DNA from 3 places in the Thalassotalea castellviae genome. Region 3 is predicted to be linked to each of the others. Evidence: predicted binding sites of a transcription regulator. Region 3 holds the regulator's gene; each other region holds the start of a gene.
What was found. The regulator MetJ, encoded in region 3, represses methionine synthesis genes. The targets are predictions, from matches to a motif close to TAGACGTCTAGACGTCTA.
Positions count from the first base shown of each region.

Region 1: the regulator MetJ is predicted to act here: its motif matches at 1,909-1,926, upstream of metK (methionine adenosyltransferase).
Region 2: the regulator MetJ is predicted to act here: its motif matches at 2,804-2,821, upstream of RM573_RS13640 (homoserine O-succinyltransferase).

Region 1 is NZ_JAVRIF010000001.1:451,946-460,539, forward strand. Features, by position in the region: gene RM573_RS02035 (hypothetical protein) at 1-538, shown strand, start outside; RNA gene ssrS (6S RNA) at 649-830, shown strand; gene murI (glutamate racemase) at 1,031-1,843, shown strand; gene metK (methionine adenosyltransferase) at 2,011-3,198, shown strand; gene RM573_RS02055 (ABC transporter permease) at 3,288-5,804, opposite strand; gene RM573_RS02060 (ABC transporter ATP-binding protein) at 5,817-6,497, opposite strand; gene RM573_RS02065 (efflux RND transporter periplasmic adaptor subunit) at 6,582-7,889, opposite strand; gene RM573_RS02070 (sigma-54-dependent transcriptional regulator) at 8,070-8,594, shown strand, end outside.
Region 2 is NZ_JAVRIF010000008.1:45,989-54,582, reverse strand. Features, by position in the region: gene metH (methionine synthase) at 1-1,681, opposite strand, end outside; gene RM573_RS13640 (homoserine O-succinyltransferase) at 1,739-2,686, opposite strand; gene recA (recombinase RecA) at 3,007-4,035, opposite strand; gene RM573_RS13630 (MlaC/ttg2D family ABC transporter substrate-binding protein) at 4,499-5,137, shown strand; gene RM573_RS13625 (mechanosensitive ion channel family protein) at 5,147-6,001, shown strand; gene RM573_RS13620 (mechanosensitive ion channel family protein) at 6,084-6,962, opposite strand; gene RM573_RS13615 (ATP-dependent zinc protease family protein) at 6,975-7,412, opposite strand; gene RM573_RS13610 (succinylglutamate desuccinylase/aspartoacylase family protein) at 7,421-8,446, opposite strand; gene rimK (30S ribosomal protein S6--L-glutamate ligase) at 8,464-8,594, opposite strand, start outside.
Region 3 is NZ_JAVRIF010000004.1:69,944-78,537, reverse strand. Features, by position in the region: gene hflK (FtsH protease activity modulator HflK) at 1-613, shown strand, start outside; gene hflC (protease modulator HflC) at 617-1,504, shown strand; gene RM573_RS09125 (DUF2065 domain-containing protein) at 1,584-1,772, shown strand; gene RM573_RS09120 (adenylosuccinate synthase) at 1,931-3,229, shown strand; gene RM573_RS09115 (malic enzyme-like NAD(P)-binding protein) at 3,676-4,920, shown strand; gene metJ (met regulon transcriptional regulator MetJ) at 5,013-5,342, opposite strand; gene metB (cystathionine gamma-synthase) at 5,580-6,737, shown strand; gene metL (bifunctional aspartate kinase/homoserine dehydrogenase II) at 6,756-8,594, shown strand, end outside.

The sequences.
Region 1 (8,594 bases), on a different contig from region 3:
AGCGAACAAAAAATTAGAATATAGTAATTATTATTATGAGAAATTTGAATTTATTGATAGCATTCTAAAAGAGCAAAGTAACTTAAATTTTTCCGAAAGATTTTCGGTAGCTTCAATAGTAAATGGTGCCAGTTATATCTCAAGTCTCACAGCAATTGTAGAGTTTTGTAAAAATAACTTTTTCACCGACACAAATATCACTGATACCTGCTATCAAACAAGTTTACATTTAGAAAATCAAAGTAAGAATTACCTTCCATATTTTATAGCCCTTGAATTACAAAAAATTTATCATGAGTACTATGAAAATATCCACATGATTGATGAAGTTACGACAAAAATAACTACAAGACAGAACTTGCTCAGAAATAAAAATAATCAAAAGGCGCAATCGTTAATTTTTTTCGATGAAACACTTGCCAGCGATTGGTTAAAGTTATCCCGTGATAAAGGTGAAATAATTGCTGCTGAACAGTTAATGAAAGATGCAATATTATATTCTAAAAGCCCAGATTATAATCCATGCCCTACTCTCTAATAACAAAAACTGCTTAAAGATAAATCAGTTAGTTTAAAACATCAGCGGTTAGTACATTTCATTATAAAAAACAGTTAATCCTTTCTATTAGATTCGCTATAATATATTTAAGTCTTCTGGGATGTTTGTATGTTAACTATGTCCCTGAGCCGATAAGTTTTACCTATGGAAATTGACATTTAGCTATTGTGCAAACCCGGCTCGTATCGGGAAGCCTACGGTTGAAAAGATATTTCCGCCCTGAACACACGGTGTTCAGGACTAAAGTCGACTGCGGCATTCTGGAAGTCTTACCTTTCTTATATTTTATTGAAAATTCGAATATTTAGTTTCCACCCTAGCCTTCTTATAAAAAGATATTTCCGCGCAACGCTAAAAGCCACGAAAGAAATAAAATATCTGTGAACCGCTAACTTCATCTTTACTTTAATGCTTAACTCCCTATAACATCACCATTAGTCATTAACTATTACTCTTTTGGTTATAAACACGTTGCCTTCAGACACATTCACTCATAATACAAATGCTCCGATAGGTATTTTCGACTCTGGAGTTGGCGGCTTGTCTATTGCAAAACGCATTTCTGAACATTTACCTAACGAACAACTCATTTATTTTGCTGATTCACAGTTTGCCCCGTATGGTGATATTTCCAATCAACAAATCATTGAACGGGTAAATTTTATTGCCGATACGTTAATAACCAAACAATGTAAAGCAATAGTGATTGCTTGTAATACGGCGACTGTCAATGCCATTGATCAATTAAGAAATCGTGTAACCCTCCCTATCATTGGTGTTGAACCGGCAATTAAACCGGCAGCAAGGATTAGTACAACCCAAAAAATAGGTATTTTAGTCACTCAAGCCACGGCAAACAACGCCCGCTTCTTAGCCTTAGTAGAACAATATAAAAATGGTGCACAAGTCTTTATTCAGCCCTGTTTGGGCTTAGTTGAATTGATCGAGCAAGGTCTGCAAACATCAGATAAATTTATTCATTTACTTGAACAGTATCTTGCCCCTTTGATTGCTCAAGGGATTGATACACTTGTATTAGGCTGTACTCATTATCCATTTATGAGCGAGGCGATCAAAAAGATAATGCCAAGTGGTATTGAACTTATTGAAACCGCTACGCCTGTGAGTGAACAGTTAAAAAGGCAACTAATTAAACATCACTTGCTTGCAAAAAAAACATCGAATTTAGCACATCAGTTTTATAGCTCGTCGGAAACCCCAACGCAAAATAAAATATTTTCTCAATTATGGGGAACAAGTATTAATGTTGAATTATACAAATAAAACAATCAGTTAATAAGTATACCTCCGTTAAAGTTGTTAGATATATCATTTAAGTTTAAGCCATTTAGACGTCTAGGCGTAAAAAACTAGAAATATTTTAAAACTCGGGTTACAATTCATTTTATTGAATAAAGTACTATTTTAACCAGCTTAATTTCCGAGGGTTTATGTCTAAACATTATTTTACTTCAGAGTCTGTTTCTGAAGGTCATCCTGATAAAATTGCCGATCAGATCTCTGATGCCGTGTTAGATGCGATTATCGCGAAAGATAAATTTGCACGTGTTGCCTGTGAAACTATGGTAAAAACCGGCGTAGCGATTATTTCGGGTGAAGTTTCTACAACAGCTTGGGTTGATTTAGAAGACTTAACACGTAAAGTGATTACTGATATTGGCTATACCTCATCTGATGTTGGTTTTGACGGCGATACCTGTGGCATCATGAATTTGATTGGCCAACAATCACCAGAAATCGCGCAAGGTGTAGATCGCGTAAAACCTGAAGATCAAGGAGCTGGTGATCAAGGGTTAATGTTTGGTTACGCAACTAACGAAACAGAAACGTTAATGCCTGCACCATTATTTTATTCACACCGTTTAGTTGAAAGACAGGCTGAAATGCGTAAATCAGGTGTTTTGCCTTGGTTACGTCCAGATGCAAAATCTCAAGTAACTTTCATCTATGAAGATAATAAGCCAGTTGCCATTGACGCGGTAGTATTATCAACCCAGCACAATCCTGAGATTTCTCAAGAAGATTTGCATGAAGCGGTAATGGAAAACATCATTAAAGCTGTATTACCTGCTGAAATGTTAACGCCTGAAACCAAGTATTTTATCAACCCAACCGGTCGTTTTGTTATAGGTGGTCCTGTGGGTGATTGTGGTTTAACCGGACGTAAAATAATTGTAGATACCTATGGCGGTATGGCTCGTCATGGTGGCGGCGCTTTTTCAGGTAAAGATCCATCAAAAGTTGATCGCAGTGCTGCTTATGCGGGTCGTTACGTTGCAAAAAACATTGTAGCTTCAGGCTTAGCTGATCGTTGTGAAATTCAAGTGTCTTATGCCATTGGGGTTGCTGAGCCAACGTCTATTTCAGTTGAAACATTTGGCACAGGAAAGGTGTCTGAAGAGCGTTTAATTGAATTGGTCCGTGAGCATTTTGACTTACGTCCTTACGGTATCACAAAAATGTTAGATTTATTACATCCTATGTACCGCCAAACAGCGGCATATGGTCACTTTGGTCGTGAGCCTTTTGAAATGACGGTTGGTGACGATACCTTTACGGCCTTTTCATGGGAGAAAACCGATAAAGCTGAGGCATTGAAAGCTTCAGCGGGACTATAAACGTTAATTATCTAATCGCTTGAAACAAAAAACCGACATTTACGTCGGTTTTTTTATGGGTACAAGTTCATTAACCTGGCATAGAATATCTATTCATAACGAAGTGATTTTATCGGATTTTTTCTTGCGACATTAATAGCATTACTGCCCACGGTAAACCAAGCAATTAACATTGAAATAGCACCAACAACAAAGCATAAAGGGATTAACCACCAAGACTCTAACCTATATGGAAACGCTTCAAGCCAATCAAGCATCACAAAGGCTGCAATTGGCCAAGCAATTAAATTCCCGATAACTACGGGTTTAGAAAATTGCCAGATAAGTAAAGTAACGATTTGAGATGCATTCGCTCCCATTACTTTTCTGATCCCTATTTCTTTTGTTCTGCGTTCAACAGTAAAGGCAGAGAGGCCAAAAAGCCCCAAACATGCCACTAAAATGGCTAATACTGAAAAAGCTAAAAATAATTGTGCCGTGGTTTTTTCAACTTGATATTGAGCCGCCATCATTTCACTTAAAAACTCCATTTCGATAGGCTGCATAGGAACATTGCGTTTCCAAATTTGGGTTATATCTTCCATAACCTTACCTGGGTTCGAACTATTAAAGCTAATGCTTGCAACGTTAAATCGACGTGGGTTTAACGTATAAACAGTCGAGCGAATACCAAATTTAATCGATCTAAAATGTAAATCAGGGATAACACCAATAATGGTTAACTGACGTTGACCTGAGATCAGTGTTTTACCTATTGCATCTTCAGCTTTATCAAAGCCTAAATTTTTAGCGGCACTTAAATTTAATATCGCACTTGCTTTATTAACCTGATCATCATTCGATGAATTTTCCGAGATAGCTTTAAATGCGTCACTCCCATATGCTTCATTAAATAAACGTCCTGCAATGGGCTTCACTTGATACGCTTCGAAAAAGCCAAAGCCCATATTATGATAATTAATAAACCGCTGTTCATTAGCCGTTTGACTACCCTGATTTTCTAATAATTTAAAATCAGTATTGTTTTCATTATCTTGCGTCGGTGCTTCAGATGAAAACACAACTGAGCTAACTTGAGGTAAATTAAGCAATTCTTGCTTTAAGCTGGATAAATTATCACGCGCAGGACGAATATTAAGTATTAATTTATTATCGCTTTGATAACCAACGTCAACATTATTTGAATAAAGCGTTTGACCATAAACAACAATGGTTGATATCACTAAAATAATTGAAGTGGCAAATTGAAACACAACTAACACAGTACGAAACTTGGCTGAATTGCCCGATTCAGCACTTTTACTCGATTTTAAAATATGACCGGGTAAAAAACGCGATAAATAAAGTGCTGGATACAAACCTGCCCCTAAGCCAACTAATGCGGTAACGGCTAATAAACTACCTAACATGAGTGGGTCATTTAGCAAATGAAAACTCAGCTCTTTTCCTATGATTTGGTTATAAAAAGGTAAGACTAATTCAACGGCTACTAACGCAAATATTAAGGCGATTAACGCGATCGCGATCGCTTCACTTAAAAACTGCACGGCCACTTGAAAACGAGATGCACCTAAGACTTTACGCATGGCAACTTCACGGGCTCGTTTACTGGCTTTAGCAGTCGATAGATTCATAAAGTTTATACAAGCAATCAATAACACTAAGCCGGTAACGATAATAAAAGTATTGATCATTTTTGCATCCCCCATCGGAGTCAAATCTCCCATGTTGCCTGCATGTTTTTTGGCATGTAAATGCAATTGAGTTAACGCCATCAATCGAAGTTCTACAAAGTTAGACACTTTCATCGTGTTGTTTAACCCAGACATTCTATCTTTATACATTTCCACAAATGGACTTTCATTATTTAGCCAATACACCATTCTTTCTTGCAATTTATCAATAGAGGTATTTTCTGTGAGTTTAAAGTAGGTATATACATTGACACTAGTCCATGTATGTAAGGTTCCTGTATCGTTGACGAATAATGCTGGGTTTAAGCGTATTATAAAATTCATATTAAGGTGTGTTGCATTCGGTAAGTCTTTAATAACACCTGCAATAGGCACCGTTGAGGGCCCTCCAGATAGGCAACAAAATGTTAATGTTTCGCCAACAACGGCTGTTTTTCCAAAATACTTGATTGCCATTTCTTCCGTAATAACAAGATCCATCGGCTTTGAAAACGAGCTAGCTTTATCACCATGAACAAAAGGTAAATCAAAAACATCAAAAAAACTTCCATCAACCATAGTTCCTTGTTCAGAAAAGCCTTCACCGTTTTGTTGAATAGTAGTACCAAATTGAATAAACCGAACGCCCGCCTCAACTTCGTTTTGAGCATAATCACGAATAGCTTCCATCATGCGGCCAGCTGAACGAACCGTTAAAAAATCAGGTTGATCACCCATTTTATAAGCCGTATGTAAACGAACAATACGATCACTGTCTTTTATCCATTGATCAAAGCCCATCTCTTCTCGAACAAACAGCATAATTAAAATGCAACTCATTAAGCCGATAGATAAACCGAAAATATTGATGGCTGAGAACATGCGATTTTTTAGCATATTGCGCCATGCTGTCACTAAATAATTTTTAAACATAATAACCTCGACTTATGCCGCTTTAACGTTTTCAGTTACAACCTTGCCATCAAATAAATTTATGGTGCGTCGGGCATAATCTGCATGTGAAGGACTATGCGTCACCATTACGATAGTGGTGCCTTCATCGTTTAAAGCTTGCAACATTTCCATCACTTCTTGACCATTGGCGCTGTCTAAATTTCCGGTGGGCTCATCCGCCAAAATCATCGCTTGATCTCCCACCACTGCCCGAGCAACTGCGACTCGTTGTTGTTGTCCCCCTGAAAGCTGACTTGGCATATGTTTAGCTCGATGTGCAATGCCAACCTTATCCATCACGTTTAGAACACGCTCTTTTCTTTCGGCTGCGGGGATATTGTGATAAAGCAACGCTAACTCGATATTTTCTTCAACGGTAAGTTCATCAATCAAATTGAAATTTTGAAAAATAAAGCCAATATTCTTTTTTCGAATAACAGACAGTTGTGCTTCGCTGTAAGTTGAAATTTCTTCATCATCGAAAAAATATTGTCCCCCTGAAGGGGAGTCGAGCATACCAATGGTATTTAATAAGGTAGATTTGCCACAACCTGACGGCCCCATAATAGCGACGAATTCTCCTTTTTCAATTTCGATATTTATATTATTTAATGCGGTTGTTTCAACATTGTCAGTTTGAAAGACTCTTGATAAGTTGTGTAATTTCAACATATTAAATTCCTGCTTCGTTCGTTATATTTTTCATTATTGATTAAAGTTAGCGGTTAAAGTCAGCGACTGAAGTACGCTTAAACATTAAAGTGCTAGCCGTTGCATATCTTGATAACTGGTATATGGGCTAGTTACGATTTTTTCGCCAACTTCTAAACCGTCAAGCACCTCTATAAATTGATTATTTCTTCGTCCTAACCGAATTGAACGTCTTACCGCTTCGCTACCATCTTCAGCAACAACAAAAACCCATTTTCCGCCCGTATCTTGATAAAAGGCACCATTGGGGATCAAGGTCGCTGAGCTTGCATCGCCTAAGGTCAGTTTGGTTTGTAAGGTTTGTCCTCGTCTGATACCAGGCGGTTGTTGATCTTCGAATTTGAAATCAATCTCAAATTGCCCGTTTTGTACTTGCGGATAAATTTTGGCAATGGTTAGAGGATAAAAATCACCATTATTTTCATATTGCGCTAACTGGCCAATGTCTACTCGTCCTAAGTAAAATTCGTCAATAAAGGCTGTGACTTTATAATCATTTGGAGTGTCTATTTGTCCTAGACGTTCACCCCGACCAATGCTCTGCCCTATTTCAACATTAAAGCCAGATAAAGTGCCATTAACGGGCGCTCGAACATTCATGTTATCTAAATTTTGTCGAGAGATGGCCAAGTTGCTTTCTAAGCGTTGGCTCGTGTCTTTTAGAAAAGCAAGCTGCTCTTCTTGCATTTTAGTATCGGAAGCTTGGCTTTCTAACGTTAACGTTAAACGACTTTTATACCACTGTAAGGTGTCAAAAGTGTCATCGTATTTTGACTGCATAATAGCGCCACTGCTCACTAAAGCTGCCTCACGCTTAAGTTGGCGAGTTAACATTTTTATTTGATAATTGATATCAACTAAATTACGTTTATGCTGCAATCTGTTTTGCTCTAAACTCAATTCAATTGAGCGCATGTTATTTAATTGTTCAGCAACTCTTGCTTCATTTCCTAACACGTTTAATTGCAATGAGGCATTTGAAAGTTCAACAATAAGTGCGCCTGCCGTTAATTTTGCACCATCTTCAACTAAAATTCTTTCGACCCGACCACCTTCAACCGCATCTAAAAAAACAGTTTTAGCTGGAATAACTCTGCCTCTAACCGGTATAAAGTCTTCAAATATTCCTTCACTTACTGTTGAAATAACAATACGTTGGCTATCCACTTTCAGAGTTTTTCCTGATGGAGTGGAAAAAACACTATAGCCAATGTAAAGCAAAATAAGGATACCGATAAAGATCATCACACGCTTAGTGTGACTTTTTTGATGCTCAACCACCTTGTCCATACTTGCACCAGAGACAGAGGCTTTCGCGGTAACAGCAGTTAAGGGTGTTTCTTTACTTGTCATAACGTTTATCGATTCCTTCTTATTAATAAAGAATGAAGTACAATAAACGTTCCAAAAATTAAGTTATTGATAAATAAGCACTTAATTTTATTTTATTCGATATACTCGAATTCTACTGTACGTTATCGAACAGTGGCTGTACGATAATGAACACTTTTAATCGTAAAAAGACAAATTTTTGTGAAAGAAAACGGCAGAATTTTAATTGTTGATGACGACGATGATATTTTAACGGCAGGAAAATTATTACTGAAACGCAAATTTTCGCATATCAGTACCTGTAATTTACCAGAACATATTCCTGCTTTTATACAAAACCAAGATTTTGACGTTATCTTGTTGGATATGAATTTTGGTCCAGGTGAAAGTACCGGTAAACAAGGGTTCTATTGGTTAAAAAAAATTTTAGCGATCAAACCAGAAAGTATTATCATCATGATCACAGCGCATGGCGGTGTTGATGTTGCCGTTGAAGCAATGAAACTAGGCGCAACTGATTTTATCGCTAAGCCTTGGCAAAATGAAAAAGTAATCGCCACCTTATCTACCGCGATTCAATTAGGGCAAACTCGAACTGAAGCCCAAGCATTAAGACAAAAAAATAATATCTTGATAGCAGCCAGCAATCAGGTCAATCAACCGCTACTTATCGGCGATTCAACCGCATTAACAGAGATAAAAAGCTTAATTAAACGAAGTGCACCT
Region 2 (8,594 bases), on a different contig from region 3:
AAATCATCGCATATGGCAGGTTCTTTTTAATATCAGCGACCGCGTCAATAAAGTCTACCGCGTAATTATTGTGTTCATCAATACCGGTAGCGACCGCAAAAATATTGGGATCAAAGATAATATCTTCTGCAGGAAAACCGATTTCATCGACAAGAATATGGTATGCACGCTTACAAATTTCATATTTTCTTTCGCGAGTATCTGCTTGCCCTACTTCATCAAATGCCATGACGATAACGGCAGCACCATAACGGCGCAATAGCTCTGCTTGGCTGCGAAAGTTTTCTTCACCTTCTTTTAAACTGATCGAATTAACGATGCCCTTGCCCTGTATACACTTAAGGCCTTCTTCTAAAATATCCCATTTAGAAGAATCAAGCATCACAGGCACTTTGGCAATATCGGGCTCACCCGCAATTAAATTTAGAAATCGGATCATGGCCGCTTTTGAATCGAGCATGCCTTCATCCATATTGATATCGATTATTTGCGCGCCATTTTCAACTTGCTGTAAAGCAACCGCTATTGCTTGATCATAATTTTCTTCAGTGATAAGTCGTTTAAAAATTGCCGAACCGGTAACGTTAGTTCTTTCACCCACATTCACAAACAAAGTATTTTCATCAATAGTCAGTGCTTCTAAACCTGATAATCGACAAGCAATTTTTCGAGGTTCCACTTTACGAGGTGCAATATTTGCAACCGAATCAGCCATACCTTTGATATGCTCTGGGGTTGTACCGCAACAGCCACCGATAATATTCAAAAATCCTGAATCGGCCCACTCGGCAACATGAGTATTCATGTCATCAACACTAAAGTCATATTCGCCAAAGGCATTTGGTAGCCCGGCATTGGGGTGAGCCGAAACCGCACAATCAGAAATTCGACTTAATTCAGCAACATATTGCCTTAATTCAACAGGGCCAAGTGCACAATTTAAACCAAAAGAAATAGGTTTAGCATGGCGAAGTGAATTATAAAAAGCTTCGGTTGTTTGTCCTGATAATGTACGGCCTGAGGCATCTGTAATAGTGCCTGAAATCATTACGGGTAAACGAATATTTAACGATTCGAAAACCGTTTCAACAGCAAAAATAGCAGCTTTGGCATTTAACGTATCAAAAATCGTTTCAATTAATATTAAATCACTTCCCCCTTCAATTAACGCTTTTGTCGACTCAATATAAGCCTCCTTTAGTTGATCAAAGGTGACATTACGAAACGCCGGATCATTCACATCTGGTGAAATTGAACAGGTTCTGTTTGTTGGCCCTAATACACCGGCGACAAAACGCGGTTTATCTGGATTTTTTGCCGTATATTCATCTGCGACTTGCCGAGCTATTTTGGCAGCCTCTAAATTAATCTCGGCGCTGTACGCTTCCATGTCGTAATCAGCCATGGCAATAGTCGTTGCATTGAAAGTATTCGTTTCAAGTATATCAGCACCCGCTTCGAGGTATTCAGCATGAATGGCTTTAATCACATCAGGTTGAGTCAGCACTAACATGTCATTATTGCCTTTCACATCTAAATGCCAATCAGAGAACTTCTCGCCACGGTAATCTTGCTCTTCAAATTTATACGCTTGAATCATAGTTCCCATAGCACCATCAAGAATTAAAATACGTTGGGCTAATTGTTGTTCAAAATTTTCAAACGATGCTGATTTCTTCATACTACTCTCAATTTGTTCTAATAAGAAAAACGACGTTAATACTGTAATTAAATGTGTTTAAACTTGGTTTTCCGGCTGTCTTGCTCGTATATTCGACGCATCTAACAAATAAGGTGTTATTTGATAGACATAATAGTTGAGCCAATTGGTAAATAATAAACTGCCATGACTACGCCACGAACTATGCGGTATTTTGTTGACATCATTATTCGGATAATAATTTTCAGGCATAACAGCGTTTTCGTCAGCATTTAAATCACGATGGTATTCTTCATCTAATGTCGTTGCATCGTATTCTGGATGGCCTGTTAAATAGACTTGCTGCTTGTTTTTGCTTGCCACCACATAAACCCCCGCTTCTTCTGACTCTGCGATAATTTTTAGTTCCGAGACACTTAAATAATCAGCTTTATCAATATAACCATAGCGAGAATGCGGTACATTAAAAAACTCTTCAAAGCCTCGCGTTAACTGCTCTTTTGGATCAACAGGGCTGTGTTGATAAACACCTGATAGTTTTTTCTTTCGTAAATGGCGATTCAAGCCATAATGATGATATAAAGCCGCATGCGCCGCCCAACAAGAAAACATAGTTGATGTGACATTATTTTCTGCCCAATCAAAAACTTCACATATTTTATCCCAAAAGGTTACTTTTTCGTATTCTAGCAACGCTAAAGGCGCGCCTGTAATAATTAACCCGTCATATTGCGTGTCTTTAATATCATCAAATAAACAATAAAAGTTATCTAAATGCTCTTTCGGGGTATGCTTTGACTCATTGGCATGTATACGGACAAAATCAATATTTATCTGTAATGGAGTATTCGACAACATCCTTAAAATTTGCACTTCTGTTTCAATTTTATTCGGCATTAAATTTAAAATCGCTACTTTCATCGGGCGTATATCTTGATTAGCCGCACGATGCTCCGACATGACGAAGATATTTTCTTTATCTAATACCGATAAAGCCGGTAATTCATTAGGGATTTTAATGGGCATAAAAAGTACCTACAACACTGACATTCAACATAACATTTAGCGAATAAACTCGTGTGCATATTTCATACACACAGTATAGACACTACTGTGCCTTTTAACTTTAGCTATGTCAACTTCTAAACGTATAGACGTCTAAATGATTTTGTTAATTCTTATAACTTTTTCATTGCTCATTTATTTATCTAAGTATTTAACTAGCATATTCACCTTTTTATAAGATGAAACCGTGCAACATCTTGATTAACCGATAAAAAAACCATCACAGTTGTGATGGTTTTTCTAGATTGATTTTGAGTTTTTAAAGCAATTGTTTCTACTTATTACTCAGTAACCGCTTCTTCTTTTTCAACGTTATCAGTTGCTTTTGTTAATAATAACTCTCTTAAGCGACCGTCGAGTTCTTTGGCAACTTCTGGCTTTTCAGTTAAATACTTGGTCGCATTTGCTTTACCTTGACCAATACGGTCGCCATTGTAGCTATACCAAGAACCAGCCTTTTCAACCATTTTATGTTGTACGCCTAAATCAATTAACTCACCTAAGCTGTTAATACCTTCACCGTATAATATTTGGAATTCAACTTGTTTAAATGGTGGAGCAATTTTATTTTTCACAACTTTAACGCGTGTTTCGTTACCAACAATTTCATCACCTGCTTTAACCGCACCGATTCGACGAATATCTAAACGTACTGAAGCGTAGAATTTTAATGCATTACCACCCGTGGTTGTTTCTGGAGATCCAAACATTACACCAATTTTCATACGAATTTGGTTAATGAAAATCATCATAGTATTCGATTGCTTCAAGTTACCCGTAAGCTTACGCATAGCTTGAGAAAGCATGCGAGCTTGTAGGCCCATGTGTGAATCCCCCATATCGCCTTCAATCTCAGCTTTAGGAGTAAGGGCAGCAACAGAGTCGACCACAATAACGTCAACCGCACCAGAACGAGTTAACATGTCACAAATTTCTAACGCCTGTTCACCCGTATCTGGCTGAGACACTAATAATTCATTAATGTTTACGCCAAGTTTTTCAGCATAAATAGGGTCAAGCGCATGTTCAGCATCAACAAACGCACAAACTTTACCATTACGTTGAGCTTCGGCGATAACTTCCAACGTCAGGGTGGTTTTACCACTTGATTCAGGGCCATAAATCTCAACAACTCGACCCATTGGTAAACCACCAGCACCTAGCGCAATATCTAATCCAAGTGAACCAGTAGAAATGGTTTCTACATCCATACTGCGGTTTTCACCCAGCTTCATAATTGAGCCTTTACCAAACTGACGTTCTATTTGGCTGAGTGCTGCAGATAGTGCTTTTTCTTTGTTATCGTCCATTTCGTGCTCCACAATTTATATCTAAAAACTAACTTATGTGACGAAGTATACTGTATGGTCGTACAGTATCAAGCTTTTTTACAATTATTTTTATTTCTTTACTAAAAATAAAAAACGGAGACTTTTAATTCATTGTTTTTATTGTATAATTCAGACGTTAATAACTTTTAAAGTTTTCAAGGTAAAAAGTTACTATTTCATTTTTAGTTGAATTTTTTTGTTTGTACAGTAGATTTATCATGCTGTTAACCAGTAAAAAGATAAATGTTTTATCATCACAAAACAACAGACTCAAAACTCATCAGTTTTAACGAATTTAAAAAAGTATTTGTCAGCAATTCATTAAAACTTATTATCCGCTAATCAATTTTTTTGATTGATATAAACAATTTATTGCGCTTGCCTGTTTTCAATTTCCCCATACAATCACCGCACTTGTTAGTACTGGCTAAATAAAAATAAAATGAAAAATTCCACTGAAAAAAACATCAATATTTTCGTCTTGATATTTATATTATTAACGTTTTTAATTTCTTCTTTCGTATTAGCGAATGACAACTTACCGGAAGAAAAAGTAAAAAATGTTTTTACAAATATTGAAACCGCGCTGATCCCATTAAAAAATGCCGACCAACTATCACGTAGTAATATTCGCGAAGTATTGAAGCAATATTTATTGCCCGAAGTAAGTACGCAATATTTTAGTCATAAAGTCTTAGGGCTTCATTTAGCTAAATTATCTCCAGAGCAAAAAGAAGCATTCCGAACTGAATTAACCAATCAATTAATCGATACTTACAGCCATTTATTGAGTAAGTATAATAACGAAGCAATTAATATTGGTAAAAGTTCAATTTCGAAAAGCGGTAAAGTGGCTATGGTGAATATGACAATTATTGGTAAAAATAAAACCAATAAAGCCTTAGTAAAACTGATTAAATTGCACGATGAAACTTGGTTATTTTATGATATTGTGGTCGAAGGTATTAGCATGCTGGAATCTAAACAAAAAGAAATTAATTCAAGTTTCAACAAATTAGGGCCAGAGCAAACGTTATTACAACTACAAAATAATTCATCACTCAGCAATAAAAGGGTTTAAAAATTTTACATGGACTTATGGTTTAACATTAGTAATTTAACGGCATTAACACCCAATTTTTTTAACAATAAGTTCGTGATCACTTTACTGTGTGTTAGTGCTTTTTATTTATTGAAATTTCTATTAGTAAAGGTGATCAAAAAGAAGTCTAAACACGATAAAAGATTACAAATTAATATCGTTAATAATATTTATACCGTTTTAATGATCGTCTTGATCTTTAATATTTGGTCGGAAGAAATTCAAAAGTTTGCCTTTTCCATTGCCGCTTTTATTGTTGCCATTGTTTTAGCAACTCGTGAGTTTATTCAATGCTTCATTGGCTTTGTTTATATTTTATCGAGTCGACCATTTAGGATTAGTGACTGGATTCAAGTAGGTAATTATTTTGGTGAAGTACACTCAACAGACTGGGCAAAACTGACTTTATTAGAAGTAGATAAAGACAGTTATCAATATACGGGTAAAACACTTTATTTACCGAATAGTCAGCTGATTACTTCTGTGATTAAAAACCTCAATTTTTTAAAGCGCTATGCGATGCACCATTTCACTATTGTAAGAGATGATAGTGTCAATCCATTTGAGTTTATTGATCAATTATATGAAAAAGCAAACGTGTATTGTGCAGACTTTAAAGATGTTGCGATGCGATATAATCAGCTTATTGAAAATCGCTTAGATATCAACATTGCAGGTCCAGAGCCACATATTCAAGTCGCTACTTCTGATATTGGTGATACGCAAGTATTCTTTACCGTTTTTTGCCCCACAGAAACGGCATTAGAAATAGAGCAAAAACTCACAGCTGATTTTATGCGTTTATGGTTTGAACAGAAAAGTAAAATAGCCATCGAAAAATAAAAACTATTCTTGATCAATGGAAGTAATAACCACTTACTTCCATTTTCATGCTTTACGGTTGATATTCTTTAAAGTTTTTCATTTAACTTTTTAGATTATCGTCTTGCTTGATAAGCGTTAAAGAGCCATCTAGATGAACATCTCGTTGAGGGAACGCAACAACCACTTGATGTTGTTCAAACAATTCATCTAAAGTAAAACGAATATTACTGCGAGTAACTCGCAAGCCACCTTCAACTTTAGAATTTATCCAAAAATTGACTTCAAAAATTAAGGCGTTATCACCAAAATCTTCGAAGCTAACGACTGGTTTAGGATCTGTTAATACTTCGTTTTGAGCTAAGGTTGCCTCTAAAATCAAATCAGCCACTAACTTTGCTTTGCTACCATAAGCAACGCCAACACGAACACTCGTTCGTACTAAGCTGTCTTTAAGTGTCCAGTTGACAACTGTATTTTCGAGTAACTTGCTGTTAGGAATTAATAAATGTACGCCATCAACTCGTCTGATCCGTGTTGATCGAGTATTGATCTCTTCTACTACCCCTTTGGCATTTTCAACTTCTAAGAAATCACCAATACGAATCGGTTGCTCCCACATTAAGATCCAACCGCTGATAAAGTTATTAATAATGTTTTGCGCACCAAAACCAAAACCAATAGCAATAGCACCAGATAAAAAAGCAAAGGCAGCAATAGGAACATTAATAAGATCAAGTGTGGTAATAAATAAAATGGTTATCGCTGTTACGTATAAAACACGTTGCAATAGGTGAATAAGGTTAGGATCTGTTTTTTTAGTTGTTAAACGATGTGTAACAAATCTTGCCGTCCATTTAGTGAGTACTAACCCAACGTAAATAATGAGGGGAATTAATAATAATTCCCCTAAAGAAATAGGTTGTTCAGAAATAGTAAAAATAGGTGTCGCTAATATCGTTTTAATGTTAGCAAAATTCATATGTTCCCCTTTTTACGTTTTCATCGCTAAGAAAACCTGTGATGGATCAACCAGAAATTTATTTCCAATCGCTTCTCGGCCAAACAACATTAAATAACTCATATCAGAACGGTCAGTTAACGTAATCTCAATAGACCATTTTTCACTGCCAAGCACAACAGGCGTGCGTATAACATAACGTTGCTCAGTGTTGCCATTCGATGATTTTACTTTTCTAATATCACTAATCGGCGCTGTACAATGAACAATGGTATCAACGTTATAGGCGTCAGGGTGAATATCAAAACTAACACACCGTTTACCATTTTTAGTCACTTTAGTTATATTATCAACATGTAATGAAGAAGTTTTTGCACCGGTATCTACCCTAACTTGTAAATCATCTATCGCAAGTTCAGGTAAAGCAATCGATTCTAAACAACCAATAATTATTTTATTTTCCGCACTCATACTCATTCCTAAATATCGTTATGCTCTGGTAATAACTGTTCTTGTACATTTTCAATATGCTCGGCAATTTCTTCGTCATCTTCACTAAAGTAAGCAACATGAAACATTGCTTCACCTTCTTGTACTAACGGAATATTTTGCTTGCCAATTAAAATACCTGAACGCGTTGCTATTACACAATCAAGCACTTCACCATAAGGACTGCCTATTTCGGCTAACACTTGCCCTTGGGTGATTTGATCTCCCAATTCAACTACGTTATGCACTATACCACTCGCATTTGCCCTAACCCATTGGCTTCCATTGGCAATAAAAGGAACGATTTTCTTACGTTTTGTGGCACTGCTTTTTCGTTTCATGCCTAAATGTTGTAATACATTTAAAATGCCTTTCATGCCGGCACGAATAGAAAACTCATCAAACCTTAACGCTTCTCCTGCTTCGTACAATAATATTTTCGTTTCATTTTTAATGGCCGATTCACGTAATGAGCCATCAACTAAATTAGAATTTAATACCACAGGTACCGCAAACACTTCAGCTAATTCTTTAGTTTCAGCATCAAGCATATTCGCACGTATTTGTGGTAAGTTTGAACGATGTATCGCTCCCGTATGTAAATCAATCCCATAATCACAATGTTTGACAATTTCATTTAGAAATATATGTGCAACTCGCCCCGCCAATGAACCTTTTGCTGAGCCTGGAAAGCAACGATTTAAGTCGCGTCTATCAGGCATATAGCGGCTTTGATTTACTACGCCATAAACATTCACCATAGGTACCGCAATCACAGTCCCTTTAATAATTTTAAATTTATTTTGGTTAATTAAACGCCTGATGATCTCAATACCATTGAGCTCGTCACCATGTACCGCAGCACTCACAAAAATAGTAGGACCTGGTTTCTTTGCCCGAATAATATGCACAGGTAAAGAAACATCAGCATCGGTATATAATTTGGCAACCGGCAATTTAATTTTCTTTTGTTCACCGGGTAAAATTTCAAATTCACCTATACGTAAAACATCCATCACACTTTTTCCTAAAGTTAACCATTACCGCGTGTTTGCGTTTTATTGGGTTTAGCGTTTTTTTCTAAAAACTGAAAAACCATACTTGCAACGTCTTTACCTGTTGCTTTTTCAATTCCTTCTAAACCAGGAGATGAATTAACTTCCA
Region 3 (8,594 bases):
AAAAATGGATGATATTTTAACCAGTGGTCGTGAACAAGTTAGACAAGATGTTTGGGCTGAGCTAAACGATATCATCGAGCCTTATAATCTTGGGTTAATAGTTGTTGATGTTAACTTTAAAGATGCTCGTCCTCCTGAAGAAGTTAAAGACGCATTTGATGATGCAATAGCTGCGCAAGAAGATGAAGTACGCTTTTTACGTGAAGCTGAAGCATATGCCAAAGGTATTGAACCTAGAGCGCGTGGCCGTGTTAAGCGTATGGAGCAAGAAGCTATTGCGTATAGAGAGCAAACTGTTTTAGATGCGCAAGGTGAAGTGGCTAAATTTGAAAAGCTTTTACCTGAGTATCAAGCCGCGCCAGAAGTTACTCGTCAACGCTTGTATTTAGCTACCATGGAAAAAGTGTATAGCAACACGAGTAAAGTGATGGTTGATGTCGATGGCGGTAATAATATGATGTATTTACCACTTGATAAAATTATGCAACAACAGAATCAAACTAATAGAATAATTCCTAATGCTTCACAAAGTGTGAACACATCAGGTAATACAGTTAATTCAGCACCTTCAAGCTCAGGTCGTTCAGACCGTTTTAATAACGGGAGAAATTAAGCAATGAAAAACTTTATGATTGCGATAATCGCTGCTTTATTTGTCTTAGTTGTTTCATCAGTGTTTGTTGTTTTTGAAGGTCAACGCGGCATAGTATTTCAATTCTCGAAAATTAAACGAGATGCAGAAACTGGTAACATGATCGTTTTTGAACCAGGATTACAGTTTAAAATACCGTTTATTGAAAATGTTAAAAAAATTGATGCACGTATTCAAACATTAGATGAAGCGCCAGATCGTTTTGTAACTTCTGAGAAAAAAGATTTAATGGTCGACTCTTTTGTTAAATGGCGCATTGTTGATTTTTCTACCTATTATTTACGTACGTCAGGTTCAATTGAAAATGCACGTGCATTATTGAAGCAAAAAGTGAATAACGGTTTAAGAACGGAATTTGGTACTCGAACGATTAAAGAAATTGTTTCTGGTGATCGTGATGATATCATGGCAAAAGCGCTAGAAAGCGCAGCAAGTAGTCGTGAAGATTTAGGTATTGAAGTGATTGATGTGCGTATTAAAGCGATTAATTTACCAACAGAAGTTAGTGCTTCTATTTATGACCGTATGCGTGCTGAACGAACTGCTGTAGCAAAAGAGCACAGATCGAAAGGTCAAGAACAGTCTGAAATTATTCGTGCAACCATTGATGCGAAAGTAACGGTTATGTTAGCAACAGCACAAAAAGAAGCATTTGAAATTCGTGGTGAAGGCGATGCCTTAGCAGCAAAAGTGTATGCTGACACGTATAAGAAAGATGCTGAGTTCTTTAGCTTTTATCGAAGTCTTGAGGCTTATGAAAAAAGCTTTAGCAGCAAAAATGATATTTTGGTTGTTAAACCAGATAACGACTTCTTTCACTATTTAAAAAATAGTGCCAAAGTAAAAGAATAATCGTGATGATTTAAAAACAGAAAACCATGACATTGTCATGGTTTTTTTATGTCAGTAATTCAAGACTAAGGAGCCATAGATGACTATCGAATTATTAGTCACAGCATTAGCGATAGCATTGATTATAGAAGGATTGATTCCGGCATTATTTCCAAATAAATGGCGCGCCTATGTATTAAAATTAGCTGAAGAAACTCCACAATCGATTCGATCAATAGGGATCACAATCATAGTAATTGGATTGATAATTCTTTGGTTACTACATTAACATTTAATGAATGCGATAATTATAATCTAATGCTGTTTAACTAAGTTATTCTCTTTATTTGATATTTTGAAATCGTATTAAAATCCAACAAGAATAGCTTGGACTCATTATTATAATTTGATAGAATCCCCGCCTAATTTTCTTACCAATATGTGAACATGGGTAAAAACGTCGTAGTTCTTGGCACCCAATGGGGTGACGAAGGCAAAGGTAAAGTAGTCGACTTACTGACTGATACAGCTAAGTACGTAGTACGCTATCAAGGTGGCCATAACGCCGGTCATACACTTGTTATTAACGGTGAAAAAACTGTTTTACATCTAATACCGTCAGGAGTGTTACGTGAGAACGTAAAATGCTTAATTGGTAATGGTGTTGTACTTTGTCCAAAAGCATTAATGACTGAAATGAAAATGTTGGAAGAGCGTGGTGTTCCCGTTCGCGAACGTTTGTTGATCAGTGATGCTTGTCCATTAATTCTTCCTTATCATAATGCGCTTGATGCAGCTCGTGAAGCTGCACGTGGTAGCAAGGCTATCGGTACGACCGGTCGTGGTATTGGTCCCGCTTATGAAGATAAAGTTGCTCGTCGTGGTTTACGTGTTGGCGACTTATTTAATGCAGAAACATTTGCGTCAAAACTAAAAGAAATTATGGAATACCATAACTTTGCTTTAGTGAACTATTACAAAGCAGAGCCAGTTAATTATGAACAAGTGCTTGCTGATGTATTAGCGGTACGCGAAGTGATTATTAGTATGGTTGCTGACATTGCGGAATTGCTTGATCAAGCTCGTATTGCTGGCGAAAAAATTATGTTTGAAGGTGCACAAGGTACGTTACTTGATATCGACCACGGTACTTACCCTTACGTAACTTCTTCAAATACTACTGCCGGTGGTGTTTCGACAGGTTGTGGATTTGGACCTTGTAATATTGATTACGTATTAGGTATCACCAAAGCTTACACCACTCGTGTTGGCTCTGGCCCATTCCCAACAGAATTAGATGACGAAATTGGTAATCATTTAGGCACAGTTGGCCATGAGTTTGGTGCAACTACAGGTCGTGAACGTCGTTGTGGTTGGTTTGATGCGGTTGCTATGCATCGTGCTACTCAAGTCAACAGCGTGACAGGTTTTTGTTTAACTAAACTTGATGTTTTAGATGGTTTAGAAGAATTGAAAATTTGTACTGGATATCAAACTAAATCAGGTGAAATCATTACTGTTCCGCCAACCGCAGCGGAAGGTTATGAAGAAATCACTCCGGTTTATGAATCTATGCCTGGTTGGTCTGAAAAAACCTACGGTGCAACTTCAATTGAGCAATTACCTGCTAATGCTATTGCTTATATTAAACGTATTGAAGAAGTAACGGGTGTGCCGATTGACCTAATTTCAACAGGCCCAGACCGTAACGAAACTATCATTTTGGTTAATCCATTTAGCGAATAGAGTCTTACGCGTTGATTGTTTTTAAAGGCCACTTTTAAAGTGGCTTTTTTTATATCTTTTTATCGAGCGATATAGCCAATTTGTTGAAAGCAGTAGCCTTGTTTACCTGCCGTGAAAATCACTTTATATTCTGACGCTTGTTTGATCATCAAAGTATGAATATCGCTAACGTTAATGAAATAGCGCTAATCCGAGCGGATAAAGCAAAAATCCTCGAAGGAGAAAATGAAGATCTAGTGATATGTCTTGAATGTAATAGTGAATATTTATACAAGTAATGTGTAATTTCTTATATTAGTGGTAGTGTTTATCTAGGCTATAGAGGTATTACCACATAAATTTAGCTTGAGTTCAGGGTAAATAATGCAATATTATGTAAAAGAAAATGAACTAAAAAAACAAAAATCTATAATATATTAATATATAACGCACTGGGACTACCAATAATGACTGATTTACGCCAACAGGCACTTGATTATCACCAATTTCCAACGCCTGGAAAAATAAGTGTAGAACTTACAACTGCTGCCGAAACTAGCCTGGACCTCTCTCTTGCTTATAGCCCTGGAGTCGCAGAGCCTGTAAGAGCAATCGCTGATAACCCAGATGATGTTTATAAATATACAGGTAAAGGCAATACTGTTGCTGTTATTACTAATGGTACCGCGATTTTAGGTTTAGGTAATTTAGGTGGCATGGCATCAAAACCTGTGATGGAAGGTAAAGCATTATTGTTTAAACGTTTTGCCAATATCAATTCATTTGATCTAGAAGTAAAACATAAAACCGTCGAAGAGTTTGTCTCAACTGTGGCAAACATTGCCGATAGTTTTGGCGGTATAAACCTTGAAGATATCAAAGCGCCAGAGTGTTTTGAAATTGAAAAGGCGTTAATCGAGCGTTGTAAAATCCCGGTTTTTCATGATGATCAGCATGGTACAGCCATTGTTACTGCGGCAGGAATGATCAATGCGCTTGAGATTCAAGGGAAAAACATTAAACATGCAAATATTATTTGTATGGGCGCGGGTGCGGCTGCGATTGCTTGTATGGAGCTTCTTATTAAATGCGGCGCGCAACGTGAAAAAATTTACATGTTAGATACTAAAGGTGTTATCCATACCCGTCGTGATGATTTAAATGAATATAAACGATTATTTGCTAACAATACCGACAAACGTACTTTAGAAGATGTTATTGATGGTGCTGATGTGTTTGTTGGTGTTTCTGGCCCTAATGTTTTATCGGCAGAACATGTGAAATTAATGGCACCTAAACCCGTAATCTTTGCTTGTTCAAATCCAGATCCTGAAATCAAACCTGAATTAGCCCATGCCACGCGTGATGATATCATTATGGCAACGGGTCGTTCTGATTATCCTAACCAAGTGAATAATGTACTTTGTTTCCCGTTTATTTTTCGTGGCGCTTTAGATGTGAGAGCAAGGACTATTAACGACGAAATGAAAGTGGCCTGTGTACATGCTATTCGTGAATTAGCAAAAGAAGCTGTACCTCAGGATGTTTTAGATGCCAGTTGTGAAAGTACATTAACCTTTGGTAAGGAATACATTATCCCTAAACCGATGGATTCGCGTTTGTGTGGCCGTGTAGCAAAAGCCGTAGCGCAAGCGGCAGTTGATTCTGGGGTTGCAGCGTTAGAATTACCTGAAGATTATATGAATAGCTAACCGTCCTTAAATGAAAAAGCTCAAATAAATAATGTGTTTGAGCTTTTGTTGTTTTATCACGAGTGCTCGTGAGTAATAAATTAGACTAGCGATTAGTCATCTTCTATCTCAAATTGGCTAAAATCTGTGACACCTTGTTCTTCTAGTGCTTTACGAACACTGGCTGGTAGCTTCTCAACATTGTCTTTTGCTAAGTCGATATCATCAGGTAATGGTTGCCCGGTAAAGGCATGTAAAAACGCTTCGCATAATAATTCACTATTGGTTGCATGACGAAGATTATTTACTTGACGTCTTGTACGTTCATCCGTCAATACTTTGAGAACTCTTAAGGGGATAGAAACGGTAATTTTTTTTACTTGTTCACTTTTTTTACCGTGTTCGGCATATGGGTTGATATATTCGCCATTCCACTTTGCCATGAATTACCTCTGGTTACTTTTATTATGAGTTTTATGCTTAATTTACGCTGAAAACAGATAAACTATTCATCTTATAGTTTTAAATAGATTTTACTGGTTGTTACCGTCGAGTCAATAACGAATGTGTAGAAGTTTAGATGTCTAAAGTTCTTGACCCGCCAATTTAAAAGATTTAGACTTTTGGACGTCCAAAAGTCTATTTGGTTTTATTGCAGCAAATATTTCACTGAGAGTCATATGAACGATAAAAAAATTGCAACGATTGCAGTACGAGCAGGTATTAACTCTGACGAGCATCATGGTGCTGTTATTCCTGCTATTCATTTGTCGAGTACCTATGCCCTGAAAGGTTTTAATGAGAAGCGACAGTTTGATTATTCTCGTACGGGTAATCCGACAAGAGCAACATTTGCGCAAGCGATTGCTGAATTAGAACAAGGCAGTGTTGGCATAGTCACCTGTACAGGCATGGCAAGTGTGCATTTGATTTGTCAGCTTTTATCTACAGATGACACTGTGGTGATCCCTCATGATTGTTATGGCGGTAGTTATCGACTATTTACCCATTTAGCTAAACGTGGACAATTTAATTTAATTGTTGTTGATCAAAATGATGAGCAAGCATTACACGAAGCGTTACTACAAAAACCTAAATTAGTGCTATTAGAAAGTCCTAGTAATCCTTTATTGCGTTTAGTGGATATTGAAAAAATCACCAAAGCTTGTCATCAAGTTGGCGCATTGGTTGCCGTTGATAACACCTTTTTATCACCGGCATTACAGCAACCATTGTTGTTAGGCGCTGATATCGTTTTCCACTCAACCACCAAATATATCAATGGCCATAGTGACGTCGTTGGTGGCGTGTTAGTCACGAAAGATAAAGCGTTAGGAGAAGAGCTTGCATGGTGGGCTAATTGTATTGGCATTACCGGCTCACCTTTCGATAGTTACTTGGCGTTACGTGGTCTTAAAACTTTGCCTATTCGTATGAGGCAGCATCAAGAAAATGCCAACGCAGTAGCTCAATTTTTAAAAGCCCACGAGGCGGTTAAAGCAGTCTATTATCCAGGTTTTTCCGATCATCCAGGTCATGAAATTGCCAAAAGACAACAATATGATTTTGGTGCCATGATGAGCTTTGAAGTGCAGGGTGGCGAAGAAGCAGTGAAAAAACTGTTTGCTAATTTAACCTTATTTACTTTAGCTCAATCACTTGGCGGCGTTGAAAGTTTAATTAGCCACCCATCAACGATGACACATGCCGGGATGGAACTCGCTGCGCAACTTGAAGCAGGTATTACCCAATCATTAGTCCGTATTTCGGTTGGTATCGAAGACAGTGATGACATTATTGAAGATTTAGCAGCAGGTCTTGCCGCTAGTCAATTGTAGAGCAAAAGTGAAAAGAACATGAAACAGTCTAATGCAGCAGAAAAGTTAACGGCCGATCAAAACCAATTGGCAAAACATGCGATTCAAGTGCATAAATTTGGTGGTAGTTCGTTAGCATCAGCTCAATGTATTGTGCGTGTTGTAGATATTATTCGTCAGCATTGTCAATTAAATGATATTGTCGTGGTTTCAGCCAATGGTGGAACAACCGACGCTTTATTTGCGTTATATCATCAAGCTATCTTACAGACTGAAACACTCGAAATTTCGCTGCATGATATCAAGTCAATGCAAGCTCAACTTATCAGCGAACTATTATCGTCAAGTAATGAAAAGCGATTATTAACGCAATTAGACGCAGATTGTGCGCAATTAAAAAAATGGTTAGAAAATTCACCACAGCAACATCAAGCTGATATTTTAGCCTTTGGTGAATTGTGGTCTGCGCGTTTACTGTCCGAAGTATTAAGTGAAAAAGTTTGCCCAAGCTTTATGGTAGATTCCCGCGATTTTCTCGTGATTGATAATGACAAGGCTTGTCAGGTAAATACTCAAGTTAGTAAAACGCAATTATATCAATTAAAACAACGTCATAAATTAGCCGTTATTACGGGTTATATCGCGAAAAATAGTCAAAATGAAACTTGTACTTTAGGCAGAAATGGCAGTGATTATTCTGCTACTATCATGGCATCACTAGTTGGGGCATTAAATGTCACGTTATGGACTGATGTAGATGGTATTTATAGTGCCGATCCTCGGGTGGTTCCATCTGCAAGAAAATTACACCGTTTGCCTAATGGTGTCGCTAAAGAATTAGGTAGATTGGGTAATCCGGTATTACACGCAAAAACCCTACAACCCTTGACAGATCATAGTACACATTTACATGTTGCGAGTAGTTTTGACCCATCCATTAGTGGCACTGAAATTGGTAAATTTGGTCAAATTGCTAAGCAAGAATTGTCTGTCACATTTTTAAATGATTTATTGTTGGCACAATCGGATAGTTTTACAGGAAACTTAGGTGAACAAGCCCAACAAGAGTTTTCAGCGGTTTGTGGTGATGATAAAGCCGGCTTTATTGTTATTCATCAAGAACAACAAAAGGCGGTGAGCCAGTGGCTTGCTAGCCACGACACGGAAGTGAAATTTACACCCGCCAGTATTTTAGCGACTGTCGGTCATAAAGTGATTCATCATGGTGACGTGCAAGCGCGGTTTAAACGTTCATTAAGACACAGTAAAACTTTTGCTAGAGTTAACTCTCCTAATGAACATAGTATCATGGCTGTACTTACGCAAGCTTGTACTACTGAGTTATTAAATAATGTTCATCACGACATGACCAAAGATGCTCGCCATATCGGCCTTGTTGTTGCCGGTTTAGGCAATATAGGAGAACGATTCCTTGAGATGTTGCCGGCACAATTAAGTCGAGTGCCAGCGCTTGAAAATGTGCATTTAGTTGGTTTAGTCTCATCTAAAAAAGCCTTGTTCAATAATGACGGTATTGAGGTTAATCAGGCATTGTCCTTATATCAAAAAGATGCACAACCGATTGATAAATCAGAGCTAATGTCCTGGTTAGCTAATCATCCATATGATGAATTAGTAGTGGTTGATGTTACACCGAGCGAACAATTTAGTTTGTTATATGAAGACTTTTTTAAGCAAGGTATTCATGTCATCGGGGCAAATAAATGGGCCGCTTCTTCTAGTACGGATAATTATAAGTCTCTGCTGGCAAGCGCGGCTAAAAGTAAAAGTTTGTGGTTTGGAAATACGACAGTAGGTGCTGGGTTACCAATAAATTATGCGATTAATGATTTATTAAATAGTGGCGATAATATTACT